DNA from 2 places in the Cellulosimicrobium sp. So1_17 genome. Region 1 is predicted to be linked to the other one. Evidence: riboswitches for the same ligand, from Rfam matches in the RefSeq annotation. Region 1 holds a riboswitch; the other holds the start of a gene.

Region 1 (6,995 bases):
GGGTTCGGTGACACCGGGCTTGATCGGCGTGGCGGGCATCGGTGCTCCTGGCTCGGACGGGCTGTCGGCCCGCCGGGAGGGTCCCCCTGCGCAGCCGCTCCCCTCCATCGTGCGCCGATACCCCGTCTCAGGTCAACCCGAGACGCAGTATCACGATGCTCCGGGCGCGGCAGCGCCCTTCGCGGCCGGCGCGGCGCTCTCGCGCAGTGCCGGGTCGCCGAGGAAGGCGCGGACGTCGGCGGCGACGTCGTCGGGCCGCTCCATCGCCGGGAAGTGCCCGCCGCGCGGTCGCTCGTTCCAGAACGGGAGCATGCCGTCGGGGTCGAGGATGCGCCGCATCAGCGGTTCGGTCCCGAACGCCGTCATGCCCTGCGGGCGGTCGTGGTGGCGTCCCCACGCGGCCGCCGAGTGCGCGGTCTCGTAGAGGAGGTTCGCGGCACCGTCGCCGGCCCGACCGAACCAGCTCACGCTCACGAGGGCGAGCAGGTCGTCGACGTCCACGGCCTCCTCGGGGAGGTCGTGCAACGGGTCGGTCCACTCGTGGAACTTCTCGACGATCCACGTGAGCTGCATCGCGGGTGAGTCCGTGAGCCCGTAGGCGACGCTCAGCGGGCGAGTCGCCTGGACCTGGAGGTTGCCGAAGTCCTCGGTGCGCGCCGCGACGAGGGCCTGGTGCCGCTCGGCCTCGGAGGGCGTCAGGTGGTCGGTCGGCGGCGTGTACGCCGTCGCGATCGCGCCGGGGTCGGTCGACACGAGGGACGCGACGACCCGGTCGCCCGCGTCGAGGCACAGCTGCTCGGCGACGCCCGCGCCGACGTCGCCGCCGAAGACCGCGTACCGCTCGTACCCGAGCGCCCGCACGACCCGGTCGAAGGCGTCCGCGGTGCGGACGATGTCCCAGCCGTGCGAGGTCAGCGGCGTCGAGAGGCCGTATCCCGGCATCGACGGCGCGACGACGTGGAAGGCGGGTGCGTCCCCGTCGGGCTCGGCGAGCAGCGGGGCGAGCCGCGCGAACTCCACGCACGACGTGGGATACCCGTGGCACAGGAGCAACGGGATCGCGTCCGCGCGGGTCGACCGCACGTGGAGCCCGTGGATCCGCTGGCCGTCCACGTCCGCGACGAACTGCGGCAGGCGGTTGAGCCGCGCCTCCTGCGCGCGCCAGTCGAACGTCGTGCGCCAGCGCTCCGCGAGCCGGCGCGCGTAGCCCACGGGCGTCCCGCGGTCCCACGTGTCCGTCAGCTCGGCGGGCCAGCGCGTGCGCGCCAGCCGCTCCCGGAGGTCGCCGACCTCCTCGGCGCTCACGGCGATCTCGTACGGTCGGACGTCCACGTCGGTACCCATGACAGGTCCTCCTCTGGGTGGTCGTGACCACCTCAGCGAACCGGGGGACAGGCGCGGTGTCTTGAACGGACGCGACACCCTGGCCGTCAGACCGGCTCGCCGCGCTCGCGCGACCGCCCCGGCGTGTGCCCGGTCAGACGCTTCAGGTCGCGCGTGAGGTGGGCCTGGTCCGCGTAGCCGAGCCGGTACGCGACGTCGGCGATCGAGCGGCCCTCCTGCAGCCTCGCGACCGCCTCGCGCGCCCGCTCGATCTGGCGCACGCGACGCGGGGCGATCCCGACGGCGCGCGCGAAGTGACGCTCGACCGTGCGGACCGAGCAGCGTGCCGCGCCGCCGTCGAGCGCCGCCTCGACGACGGCGTCGTGCCGCACGACGCCCGCGGCGCCCAGGGCGGCCACGAGGCGGTCGACGTCGGTCGCGCCGAGGCGGACCGACGGGAACGGCCACAGGTCCCCGGCGAGCAGGAAGGCGCCGGGCGACGGCATCGACAACCGGTCCGTGCGGTCCCGCCACGTCGCGACGGGCTCGTGGGCGAAGTACGTGCCGGACGAGAAGCGCACGCCGAGGTTGTGGTTCCCGGCGAGGTACGGGACGGGCGTCGGCTTCGAGGACGGTCCGGAGAGCAGGACGCGGCGGGTGTCCGCGTGGACGGTGAAGACGAGGTCCCACCGGGCGTCCGCGGACGCGACATAGGTCCCGTCGGTGAGGTCCACGGTGGCCCACACGACGTCGACGGCGGGGGAGGATGCGGCGCGCTCCTCGTAGAGGAAGCTCACGCCCGCAAGTCTAGGACGGGGGTGCGACGCCTCCCCGGCGTAGGGTCGCCGCATGGTGACGTGGGACGACGACGCCTCGGCGGGTGCCTGGATCGCGGAGCGGCTCGGGCCTTTCGGGCCGCGCGTCGACGGCACGGTCCCGAGGGGCTACGCGGCGTACGCGTGCGTCCCGTTCCCCGAGGCGCACGGGACTCTGCTGTACGCGACGGAGGACGGCAGCCCGGCGCCGCTCGACGTCCTGGTCGACGTGCTCGAACCGTTCACCGGCGTCCAGCCGGTGCACGCCGGGCTGTGGACGGGGTTCTCGTTCCTCTACGACCACGGCACCGACCCGCGCCACAGCTCGGGGATCGGGGTGCTCGTCGGCTGGGCGGAGGACGAGCCGCGGCCGAGCGAGGAGGAGATCGCCGCCGCGCAGGCCGAGGCGTGGGACCAGCTCGCCCCGACGCTCGTCGAACGACCGGTGGCGCCGATGCTCCTGCTCCCGCACCGCGAGCACCATCTGTGGACGGGCACGCTGGCCGACGTCGCGGCGTTCCGTCACCACGGCCAGGCACCGAGCCTGTGGTGGCCCGAGGACAGGTCCTGGTTCGTCGGGTCGGACGTCGATGCGTCCGCGGCCTACCTCGGCGGGAGCGACGCCCTCGTCGACGCGGTGTGCGCGGAGCCGACGCTCGGCGCGTACCGGGTCGCGCCGTCGGACACGATGCTGTTCGAGGACGACTGAGGCGTCGCTCGCGCCCGTGCGGTCAGGCGGGTGCGCCGGCGGCCAGCTGCTCGGCCGTCGCGCGCCGGTTGATCCGCCACCACACGAAGAACCCGACGAGCGTGAACGCGCCGTAGAACACGTACATGAACGCGGACGCGTAGTAGCCGGCGGACACGAGGAGCGGCACGCCGACGATGTCCACCGCGACCCAGATCAGCCAGAACTCGACCCAGCCCTTGGCCATGCCGTACGTCGCGAGGAGCGAGCCCATGAAGATCCAGGCGTCGGCCCACACCGGCTCGAACGAGCCGAGCGCGCGGAACACGGGAGTGAGCACGGCGGTGCCGACGAGGAGGGCGACCACGAGGGCGATCCGCTGCCGCGCCGTCGCCCACTGCGGGACGACGCTCACGCCGTGGCTGTCGGCGTCCGCGTCACCGAGACGCTGCTGCGTGCGGCGCCACTGCACCCACCCGTAGACGGAGACGATGACGAACATGACCTGGCGGCCGGCCTGGCCGAGCAGGTTCACGGGGTTGGGCGTCGCGAACACCGCGCCGAGGAACACCGTGAGCAGCAGCAGGTTGCCGACGATGCCCACCGGCCACGCCCACACCTTGCGCCGCATGCCGCCCAGCGCCGATGCCAGGCCGAACCCGTTGCCGACGATCTCGCGCCACAGCAGGTGCTGGTCGCCGATCGTGAGCTGCGCGTCGAACAGCGCCATCAGGTCCATCGCTCGTCCCTCGTCCTTCCCGGGCACGAGGCTCCGGGGTGAGGGCGGGCGGGGCGTCGTGGGACCCGTGCGGGCCGCCGACGCCGTCGCTCACCACGGCGAGGAGGACCTCCGCGGGTGCGGGCTCGTCGAGTGCTCGACGGACCCGTCCCCTCGGGGACGACCGCGCCGCACGTGCTTCCTCCCATCCGGACTGTCACCGTCGGTCCTGGAGTTCCACCAGGTCAACCGCGCATAGGGCGCGGGTCGCGGACTGTCACCGCCGGCTCGGAATTGCACCGACCCCGGAGCACGTTCGTGCGTACTGCGTTCTGCAACGGCCGATGCTACCCGGGCATTCCCCGCGCGCTCGTGCCCTGCGGGAAGACGGTCTCGAGATCGGCAGGTCGACGCGAGACCGGTCCGACGGCGCGAGATCGGTTCTCTGAACGACCGGTCTCGCGCCGTCCTACCGATCTCGCGATGGGGTCGGGATCAGGCGAGGGCGTCGCGGACCGCGCGGGCGACGTCGTCCGCGACGTCTGCTGCGCTCGCGCCGGCGTCCACGACCGTCACGACGACGCGGCGGCCGTCGGTCGTGCCGGTGCCGCGTGCCGGGGTGCCGGCGGTGTCGTCGGCGGTGAAGCGCCCGGCCGCGGCGCGGCGCAGCTCGGCGAACGCCTCCTCGAGCTGCGGGCGCAGGTCCTGCTCCGGGTTGCGGAGCCAGCGGCGCAGGAGCGCGTTGTGCACGGCGACCACGGACGCGGCGAACGCGATGGACGCGGTGGAGCGCCGCGCGTCGGGCGGCAGGGCGTCGCGCAGGTAGGCGGTGAACGCACGCTCGTAGCGGTGCGTGGTCACGAGCTCGCGGTCGCGGAGCGCGGGCACCTGCTGCAGCAGGCGGTGGCGCGCGAGCGACGTCTCGCGCTGGCCGACGTGGTGGTCGAACACGAGCCGGGCGGCGCGGCAGACCTCGAGGTACGGGTCGACGGCCGGGTCCGGGACGAGGTTCCCCGCGGCGTCGGGCACGGGCCGGGTCCCCGCGAGCATGACGACCACCTCGTCGAGGAGGAGCTCGTGATCCGCGAAGACCACGTCCTCCTTCGAGCGGAAACGGCGGAAGAAGGTGGCACGGCTGACCTGTGCGGCGTCGGCGATCTCCTCGACGGTGGTCTGCTCGTAGCCCTGGCGGGTGAAGAGCTCGATCGCTGCGTCGACGGCCTGGGCATGGGTGCGGCTGCGGACGTCGGTCATGGACGGGACGGTACACCGGTACCGGGTTCCCGCTCGGGGGAGCGTGCTGGTGGGGGACGCGGCCCGGTGGCACGCTGGCCCGGTGACCGAACCACCCCGCGTGCACTCGATCCACGTCGCGAAGGCCCGGCGGCTGCCCACCCGCACCGTCCCGGAGGTCGAGGCGGAGGAGGGACGCGGGCTCGTGGGCGACCGGTACCACGGCTCGAAGCACCGGCACGTGACCGTGCAGACGCTCGTGGACCTCGCTGCGGCGTCGGCGGAGCTCGGGCAGGAGATCGACCCCGGTCTCACGCGGCGCAACGTGACCCTCACGCACGGTGACCTGCCGACGAAGCCGGGGTCGTTCCTCACGCTGGGCGACGTCGAGCTGCAGGTCCTGCGCATCGCCGCGCCGTGCCGCCTGCTCGACGACTGGATCGCGCCCGGCGCCATGCGCTCGATGCATCGGCGAGGGGGCGTGGTGTGCCGGCTGCTGTCGTCCGGGACGATCCGCGTCGGCGACGAGGCCCGCTGGAGCGCCCCGGCCGACGCCGCGGGGTCGGGTCAGGGCACGAGGCGGTAGAACCGGAAGAACGCGAAGTCGTCGACGGGCAGCACCTCGACGTCCGAGTACCCCGCCTCGCGCGCGTACCGCCGCAGCGTCGCGGGCCGCATGACGGTCCCCGTCCCCGCCGACGGCTGCGTGGAGAGGCCGTCGGGCAGGCACACGAAGAGGCTGTAGCCGTACATGATCCGGTCGACGTCGTCGGCCGGGGCGCTGAACTCGTCGGCGACCGCCTCGTCCATGACGATCACGACGCCGTCGGGCCGTACCGCCCGGCGCACCGCGTCGAGCACCTCGACAGGGCGGGGCAGGTCGTGCACGCACTCGAACGCGAAGGCGGCGTCGAACGCCCGGTCGGCCGGCCCCTCGGACGTCGCGAGGAGGGCGAGCTCCGTCGCGTCGCCCAGGTGGAACGTGACGCGGTCACCGAGACCCGCTGCGTTCGCGGCAGCACGTGCCGCCGCGATCGACGGTCGGTCCACGTCGATCCCGTGCACGACGGCGCCCGGGTACGCCCGCGCGATCGCGAGCGTCGACCACCCGAACCCGCACCCGACGTCGACGACGCGCGCCCCCGGCCGCGACAGCACGTCGTCGACCTCCGGCAGGCTCGCGAGCACCGGTCCCAGCTCGCGCTCGAACCACGGCCGGTTGACGTCGGCCTGGGCCTCGCGCGCGTCGTCGCCGAGCTGGTCCCACGACACGCCGCCGCCCGAGCGGTAGGCGCCCAGCAGGTGCGGGAGCTGCGGCCCGATCGCCCCGAGGAACCGCGCGAGCGGCGCGGAGTACGCGAGCGACGTCGTGTCCGTGAGGACCTCGGCGTGCGCCTCGGGGAGGGCGTAGCGGCGCTCGCGGGCGACGTCCTGCGGGTCGGCGGTGAGCGCGGGCCCGGCGCCCGGGTCCTCGGCGGCGAGGATGCCGGACGCCGCCTGCTGCTCGAGCCACTCGCGTGCGTAGCGCTCGTGCGTGCCGGTCGCCTCGGCGAGGGCCGTGGAGGTCAGCGGGCCGGACGAGGCGAGCGCGCGGTACCAGCCGAGCCGGTCGCCGACGTGCACGGAGAGCACGTCGATCGCGCCGAGCGTCGCGGTGAACAGGCGCTCCGCGAAGGCGTCGACGGGCGACGCGTCGTCCGCCCCTCCGTCTGGATCCCCCTGCTGCACGCTCGTCCGCTCACCGGTCGTCACGACGGTCCCGTCCCACGTTGGCCGGGCGTACCGAGAGCGGCAGCGCCCGTCCCCCGACGGTAGACCCGTGAGAGGTCCCGCGTCGACGGGTCGAGCGGCTGAATCTCGACGGCCTTCCCGCCGAGTCTGCACGGACGCTGGTCCGCCCCTCGTCAGGCGGCTTAGGTTCGCCTATCCTGTGCTGCGTGACCCGGGACGAGACGCCGACCGGCGCGTCCCCGGACGTGCCGACGCTCGCCGTGCGCGACGTGAGCATCCGCCACCACGTCCACCACGACGACGTCGCGCCGGACCTGCCGGGCTCCGCCGACGACGCGCGGAACCACCCGGCGCCGACCCCGAGCGGCGTGACGTTCCAGGTCCGCGCGGGCGAGGCGGTCCTCCTCCTCGGGCCGTCGGGGTGCGGCAAGTCGACCCTTGCGCTCGCGACGAACGGGCTGGTGCCGCACGTGGTCGGCGCCGACCT
Region 2 (6,995 bases), 1.7 Mb from region 1:
CCGCACCGGCCTCACCACCGTCGACGCCCACGTCACCGAGATCGAGGGCGAACGCTGCATCGTCGTCACCCGCTACGACCGCGTCCCGCACCCCACCGGCATCCGCCGCGTCCACCAGGAGGACACCGCCCAAGCGCTCGGGATCAACACCCGGGACCCCGAACGCAAGTTCCAGCACGGCCGCGCCCTGCCCTCCCTCGCCCGCATCGCCCGCGTCCTGCGCGACGACGGCACCCGGCCCGACCCCCTCCTCGCCCTCACGACCTTCAACCTCGCCATCGGCAACACCGACGCCCACGCCAAGAACATCTCGCTCCTGCGCCACGACGACGGCACCGTCCGCCTCGCCCCCGCCTACGACGTCTCCATGCACCTCCACCACCCCCACGCCTCCCGCACCTTCGCCATGGACGTCGCCGGCACCCGCGACATGGACGCCCTCACCGCCGAGCACCTCGTCGCCGAAGGCACCACCTGGGGGCTGCCCCGACGCCGCGCCCACCGCGTCGTCACCCGCACCCTCGACGACCTCGCCGGGGCGCTCGCGGACGTCGACCGTGACGCCCACCCCGGGGTCGGGCGGCGCGCGTGGCGCACGGTCGAGGAGCGCACGGCCACCCTGCGCCGCCAGGCGGCGAGCCTCTAGCCAGGAACCGTCCCGGCGGTCCCGGCGGTCCCGGCGTCGTCCGCCGGTGTCGTCAGGGTGCGCTGCAGGAGGATCGTGTCGACCCACCGGCCGTGCTTGAAGCCGACCGCGGTCAACCGTCCCGCCTCCACGAACCCGAACCGGCGGTGCAGCGGGAGGGAGCCCGCGGCGTCGGGCACGTCGGCGACGACGGACACCACCTGGCGCACGCCCGAGGCGCGGAGCGCGTCGAGCAGGGCGTCGAGGAGCGCCGTGCCGATGCCCTGACCGGTGTACCGGGGGTCGAGGTAGATCGTGTCCTCGACGGTGTGCCGGTACGCGGCCTTCGGCCGCCAGGGGGCGGCGTAGGCGTACCCGGCGACGACGCCGTCGACGTCGGCCACGAGGAACGGGAGGCCCCCGTCGGCGAGCTCGCGTCGCTTGGCCTCCCAGCGCCCGACGTCCCACGGCTCCTCCTCGAAGGTCACCTGCGTGTCGCGGACGAACGGGGCGAAGATCTCCACGACGCGCGGGAGGTCGGCGGCGACGAGCGGACGGACGGTGGCACGCGGCGGGGGAGGGGAGGAGTCCACGGGGCGATCGTAGGGTGCGGCGCGCAGAGGGTGGCGCCCTAGGCTGGTGCCCATGGCAGCCCTCATCGCCCCGAGCATCCTGTCCGCCGACTTCGCCAACCTCGAGCGGGACCTCCGCGCGATCGAGTCCGCGGACTACGCGCACGTCGACGTCATGGACAACCACTTCGTGCCGAACCTCACGCTGGGGCTCCCGGTCTTCGAGCGGCTCGCCCAGGTCTCCCCGGTGCCGATCGACGCGCACCTCATGATCGACGACCCGGACCGCTGGGCGCCGGCGTACGCGGAGGCCGGCGCGGCGTCGGTGACCTTCCACGCGGAGGCGGCGACGGCGCCCGTGCGGCTCGCGCGCGAGCTGCGCCGGCTCGGGGCGCGGGCGGGCGTCGCGCTGCGCCCCGCGACGCCCGTCGAGCCGTTCCTCGACCTGCTGTCCGAGGTCGACATGATCCTCGTCATGACGGTCGAGCCGGGCTTCGGCGGCCAGTCGTTCATCGACGGCACGCTGCCCAAGATCCGCCGCGCGCGGGAGGCGGTGAGCGAGGCGGGCCTCGACGTCTGGATCCAGGTGGACGGGGGAGTGTCGCGGTCCACGATCGAGCGCGCGGCCGACGCCGGCGCGAACGTCTTCGTGGCGGGGTCGGCGGTCTACGGGGCCGAGAGCATCCCGGGGGAGATCCAGGCGCTGCGGGAGCTGGCCGAGGCGGCGCACGTCCACTGACGTCGCGCTGACGCGTCCCGGCGAGCGGGACCGTCGCAACGGCTGCCGCTACGCGATCGCCGTCGACGTCCGTCCTTCAAAAAAAGTGTGCCAAGCGCACTTCGCCACAGATCACCACCCAGCAGCACCCACCACCAGCACGGAAGGACCGGCCTCGGCCGGCGCCCGAGGAACGCCGCCCGGGTCGAGCTCGTGCTCCCGCGCGTCGGCGTTCACGCTCGTGTTCACGTTCATGTTCACGTCCGTCCGGCCACCGGACCATGGGGGAGGGCCCGTGCCGGTGTGGCATCCTGGACGGCAGCAGTACGCACGAACGTGCTCCGGGGTCGGTGCAATTCCGAGCCGGCGGTGACAGTCCGCGACCCGCGCCCTACGCGCGGTTGACCTGGTGGAACTCCAGGACCGACGGTGACAGTCCGGATGGGAGGAAGCACGTGCGGCGCGGTCGACCCCTCGGGGGAGCCGGCCACGTGTGACCCGGACGGTCGTCCGGTTCCGCGTGAGCCGTCGACCTCGGCGAGCCGACCCGCCGTGGTGAGCGTCGGCGTCGGGTCCCACGGGCCTTGGCGACGCGCCCGCCCTCGCCCCGGAGTACCCGTGCCCGGCAGGACGAGGACCGATGGGCGCGCAGCACCTGACGATCGACGGCGCGATGTCGCGCGCGCTCGAGCTCGCCGCGCGCGGCCCGGCGTACGGCCCCAACCCGCGGGTGGGCTGCGTCCTGCTCGCCCCGCCCACGGGTGCGGGCCCCGTGCCCGACGGAGCGGCCGCCGACGCCGTCGACACCCGGGTGCGCGTCGTGCTCGCCGAGGGGTACCACCGGGGGGCGGGCACGCCGCACGCGGAGGCCGCGGCGCTTGCCGACGCCCGTGAGCGCGGGGTCGACGTGCGCGGCGCGACGGCGGTCGTGACCCTCGAGCCGTGCGCGCACGTCGGACGTACCCCACCCTGCGCGGACGCGCTCCTCGCGGCCGGTGCGGCCGAGGTCGTCCACGCCGTCGACGACCCGAACCCCGCCGCGGCGGGTGGTGCCGCACGCCTGCGTGCCGCCGGCGTCCGCGTCGTGAGGGGCGTGCGCGCAGCCGAGGGGTCCGCCCTGCTGCACGTGTGGCTCACCGCGGTACGCCGCGGGTCGCCGTACGTCACGCTCAAGACCGCCACGACGCTCGACGGGTTCGTCGCCGCGCAGGACGGGACGAGCCGCTGGATCACCGGCCCGGAGTCGCGTGCGCACGCCCACCGCGTCCGGGCGACCGTCGACGCCATGGCCGTCGGCTCGGGCACCGTCCGCGCCGACGACCCGGCGCTCACCGCGCGCCTGCCGGGTCCCGACGGCGTCGAGCGGCTCGCCGACCACCAGCCGCTGCGTGTCGTCGTCGGGCGCTCGGGGATCCCACCGCGCGCGCGGCTGCGCGGCGAGGGCGGCGCTCTCGTGCACGTGCGCACGCACGACGTGGCCGAGGTGCTCGCGGAGCTCGCCGCGCGCGACGTGCGGCACGTGCTCGTCGAGGGTGGTCCGACGCTCGCGACGGCGTTCCTCGCGGCGGGCGCGGTCGACGAGCTGCACGCCTACGTCGCCCCGGTGCTGCTGGGGTCCGGTCTGCGCGTCGTGGGCGACCTGGGCGTGACGACGATCGGGGCCGCGCGGCGGTTCCGCACGATCGAGGTACGGCGTGTCGGTGACGACGCGCTGACGGTGTCGAGACGGATCGGCTGAGAGGCAGGAGAGACCGCATGTTCACGGGGATCGTCGAGGAGATCGGCTCGGTGCGCGAGATCGCGTTCCCGGGCGGCGGAGGCACGGACGCGGTGCTGACGATCGAGGGGCCGCTGGTGACGTCGGACGCGTCGCCGGGTGACTCGATCGCGGTCGACGGCGTGTGCCTCACCGTCTCCGCGCTCGGCGACGACGGGACGTTCCGTGCCGACGTCATGCCGGAGTCGCTGCGCCGCACGACGCTCGGCGACCTCCGTCCGGGGTCGCGGGTCGACCTCGAGCGGGCGGTGCGCGTGGACGCCCGGTTGGGCGGCCACGTGGTGCAGGGGCACGTCGACGGCGTCGCGACGCTCGCGAGCCGCGACCCGGGAGACCGCTGGGACGACCTGGTCTTCTCCGCGCCGGCCGCGCTCCTGCGCTACGTCGCGGAGAAGGGGTCGATCGCGGTGAGCGGGGTCTCGCTCACGGTCACGCACGTCGACGACACGACGTTCGGCGTCTCCCTCATCCCGACGACGCTCGAGGCGACGGTCCTCGGCGCGCTGACCCCCGGGGACCGCGTGAACCTCGAGGTCGACGTCCTCGCGAAGTACGTCGAGCGGCTGCTCGCCACCGGAGCGTCGTCGTGAGCGGGGGCGACGCCGTGGCGGACGACGCGGTGACGGGCACGGCCGCGAGCGCCGCGGCTGCGGGGTCGGGCGGGGTGCGGCTGGGCACGGTCGAGGAGGCGCTGGCGGCGCTCCGTGCGGGGCGGCCGGTGCTGGTGGCGGACTCCCCGGACCGGGAGAACGAGGCGGACGTGGTGTTCGCGGCGCGGGACGTGTCGGCGGAGTGGGTGGCGTGGACGATCCGTCACTCGTCGGGCTACCTGTGCGCGCCGATGCCGGCGGCGCGGGCGGACGCGCTGGAGCTGCCGTTGATGGTGCCGCGGAGCGAGGACCCGCGGCGGACGGCGTACACGGTGACGGTGGACGCGGCGTCGGGTGTGACGACGGGGATCTCGGCGCAGGACCGGGCGCGGACGTTGCGGGTGCTGGCGGACCCGGGGTCGGGTGCGGGCGACCTGATCCGGCCGGGGCACGTGCTGCCGTTGCGGGCCGTCCCGGGCGGGGTGCTGCACCGTGCGGGGCACACGGAGGCGGCGGTGGACCTGGTGCGCCTGGCGGGCGCGGGCGAGGTGGGGGGCATCGCGGAGCTGGTGCGCGACGACGGGTCGATGATGCGTCTGGAGGACGCGGCGGCGCTGGCGGAGCGGGACGGTCTGGTGCTGCTGACGATCGCGGACCTGGTGGCGTGGCGGCGGGTGCACGACCCTGCGGCGACGGAGCCGTCGGGTGCTGCGGGGGTGGACCGGGGGCTGTCGGTGCGGCGGGTGCACCGGACGGCGGAGGCGGCGCTGCCGACGGAGCACGGCGTGTTCCGCGTGCGGGGGTACCGGGACCTGCGGACGGGGGCGGAGCACGTGGCGCTGGTCCCGGCGGAGCAGGTGCCGGGGGGGCCGGTCTCGACCCGCCCGTCCGCGAGCGCCGGCGGTGAGGTGGCGCCGGTGGTGCGGGTGCACTCGGAGTGCTTGACGGGGGATGCGTTCGGGTCGTTGCGGTGCGACTGCGGTCCGCAGCTGCGGGTGGCGATGGGGCGGGTCGCGGCGGAGGGTGGTGCGGTGGTGTACCTGCGGGGGCACGAGGGTCGGGGGATCGGCCTGCTGGCGAAGCTGGGGGCGTACGAGCTGCAGGACGCGGGTCTGGACACGGTGCAGGCGAACCTGGAGCTGGGGTGGCCGGCGGACCGTCGGGAGTACGGGGCGGCGGCGGCGATCCTGGCGGACCTGGGGCTGTCGCGGGTGACGTTGCTGACGAACAACCCGGCGAAGGTGACGGGTCTGGTGGCGCACGGGATCGACGTCGCGGGGACGGAGCGGATCGAGGTGGGTCACGGGGAGCACAACCGGGCGTACCTGGTGACGAAGAAGGTGGCGATGGGTCACCTGCTGGAGACGATCGAGGCCCCGGGTGGGGTCGGGGCAGCTGTGTCGGTGTCGGACGGGTCGGGCGAGACGGAGGAGGGGCGATGAGTGGTGCGGGTGCGCCGTCGATCGAGGTGGACGGGTCGGGGCTGCGGGTGACGGTGGTCGCGGCGAGCTGGCACACGGAGGTGATGGACGGTCTGGTGGCGGGTGCGCGGCGCGCGCTGGCGGCGGCGCACGTGTCGCACGTGTCGGTGGTGCGGGTGCCGGGGTCGTTCGAGCTGCCGGTGGCGGCGGCGCGGGCGGTGGAGCACGGTGCGGACGCGGTGGTGGCGCTGGGTGTGGTGATCCGTGGGGGGACACCGCACTTCGAGTACGTGTGCCAGGCGGCGACCCTGGGGTTGACGGACGTGAGCGTGCGGTCGGGGGTGCCGGTGGGGTTCGGGGTGCTGACGTGCGACGACGAGCAGCAGGCGCTGGACCGTGCGGGTCTGCCGGGTTCGCGCGAGGACAAGGGTGCGGAGGCGGCGGAGGCGGCGGTGGCGACGGTCGTGGCGCTGCGGTCCCTGTGACGGTGGGTGCTGCGTCGTCGGTCGGTGTGACGTCGTGCCCGGTGGGCGGACCCGCGACGGGTCTGCCGGGGGCGCCGGATACCCTGGGTCGTGTGAAGACGTTCGAGTCCCTGTTCGCCGAGCTCTCGGAGAAGGCCACGACGCGACCCGCCGGTTCCGGCACGGTCGCGGAGCTGGACGCCGGGGTGCATGCGATCGGGAAGAAGGTCGTCGAGGAGGCGGCCGAGGTGTGGATGGCCGCCGAGTACGAGGGCGACGTGAAGACGGCCGAGGAGATCTCCCAGCTGCTGTACCACCTGCAGGTGCTCATGCTCGCGAAGGGCCTGAGCCTGCAGGACGTGTACGAGCATCTGTGAGCGGCCCGCGCGGGTGGCGTGACCTGCCGCCGTCCGCGAGCGCCGCTCGTCCGATCTCCCGCCCGTGCTCCTGTGCCCACCGTCTCCCCTGAACGAAGGTTCCACCATGCTGCGTATCGCCGTCCCCAACAAGGGGTCCTTGTCCGAGCCCGCCGTCGAGATGCTGCGCGAGGCGGGGTACCGCCAGCGGCGTGACTCGCGCGAGCTGGTGCTCGCGGACCCGGACAACGACGTCGAGTTCTTCTTCCTGCGTCCGCGCGACATCGCGGTGTACGTGGGGTCGGGGACGGTGGACGTCGGGATCACGGGTCGTGACCTGCTCCTGGACTCGGGGGCGGACGCCGTGGAGCACATGCAGCTCGGGTTCGGCGGGTCGACGTTCCGGTACGCGGCCCCGACGGGGGCGGTGACGTCGCTGGCGCAGGTGCAGGGGCTGCGGGTGGCGACGTCG

The links. A riboswitch is a leader RNA that binds a small molecule or an ion and turns the genes downstream of it on or off. The one in region 1 is predicted to bind FMN.
Region 2: another riboswitch for FMN. It lies ahead of ribD (bifunctional diaminohydroxyphosphoribosylaminopyrimidine deaminase/5-amino-6-(5-phosphoribosylamino)uracil reductase RibD); the one in region 1 lies ahead of pnuC (nicotinamide riboside transporter PnuC).

What each region holds. Positions count from the first base shown of each region.
Region 1 is NZ_CM143702.1:3,663,144-3,670,138, forward strand. It holds gene ACZCLJ_RS16155 (acyl-CoA dehydrogenase family protein) at 1-39, opposite strand, end outside; gene ACZCLJ_RS16160 (epoxide hydrolase family protein) at 151-1,344, opposite strand; gene ACZCLJ_RS16165 (AraC family transcriptional regulator) at 1,431-2,120, opposite strand; gene ACZCLJ_RS16170 (hypothetical protein) at 2,173-2,847, shown strand; gene pnuC (nicotinamide riboside transporter PnuC) at 2,870-3,565, opposite strand; FMN riboswitch at 3,736-3,862, opposite strand; gene ACZCLJ_RS16180 (TetR/AcrR family transcriptional regulator) at 4,040-4,798, opposite strand; gene ACZCLJ_RS16185 (MOSC domain-containing protein) at 4,881-5,363, shown strand; gene ACZCLJ_RS16190 (class I SAM-dependent methyltransferase) at 5,345-6,529, opposite strand; gene ACZCLJ_RS16195 (ABC transporter ATP-binding protein) at 6,715-6,995, shown strand, end outside.
Region 2 is NZ_CM143702.1:804,483-811,477, reverse strand. It holds gene ACZCLJ_RS03610 (HipA domain-containing protein) at 1-646, shown strand, start outside; gene ACZCLJ_RS03605 (N-acetyltransferase family protein) at 643-1,218, opposite strand; gene rpe (ribulose-phosphate 3-epimerase) at 1,271-1,936, shown strand; gene ACZCLJ_RS03595 (hypothetical protein) at 2,048-2,170, opposite strand; FMN riboswitch at 2,248-2,374, shown strand; gene ribD (bifunctional diaminohydroxyphosphoribosylaminopyrimidine deaminase/5-amino-6-(5-phosphoribosylamino)uracil reductase RibD) at 2,556-3,653, shown strand; gene ACZCLJ_RS03585 (riboflavin synthase) at 3,671-4,282, shown strand; gene ribB (3,4-dihydroxy-2-butanone-4-phosphate synthase) at 4,312-5,724, shown strand; gene ribH (6,7-dimethyl-8-ribityllumazine synthase) at 5,721-6,188, shown strand; gene ACZCLJ_RS03570 (phosphoribosyl-ATP diphosphatase) at 6,281-6,544, shown strand; gene hisG (ATP phosphoribosyltransferase) at 6,651-6,995, shown strand, end outside.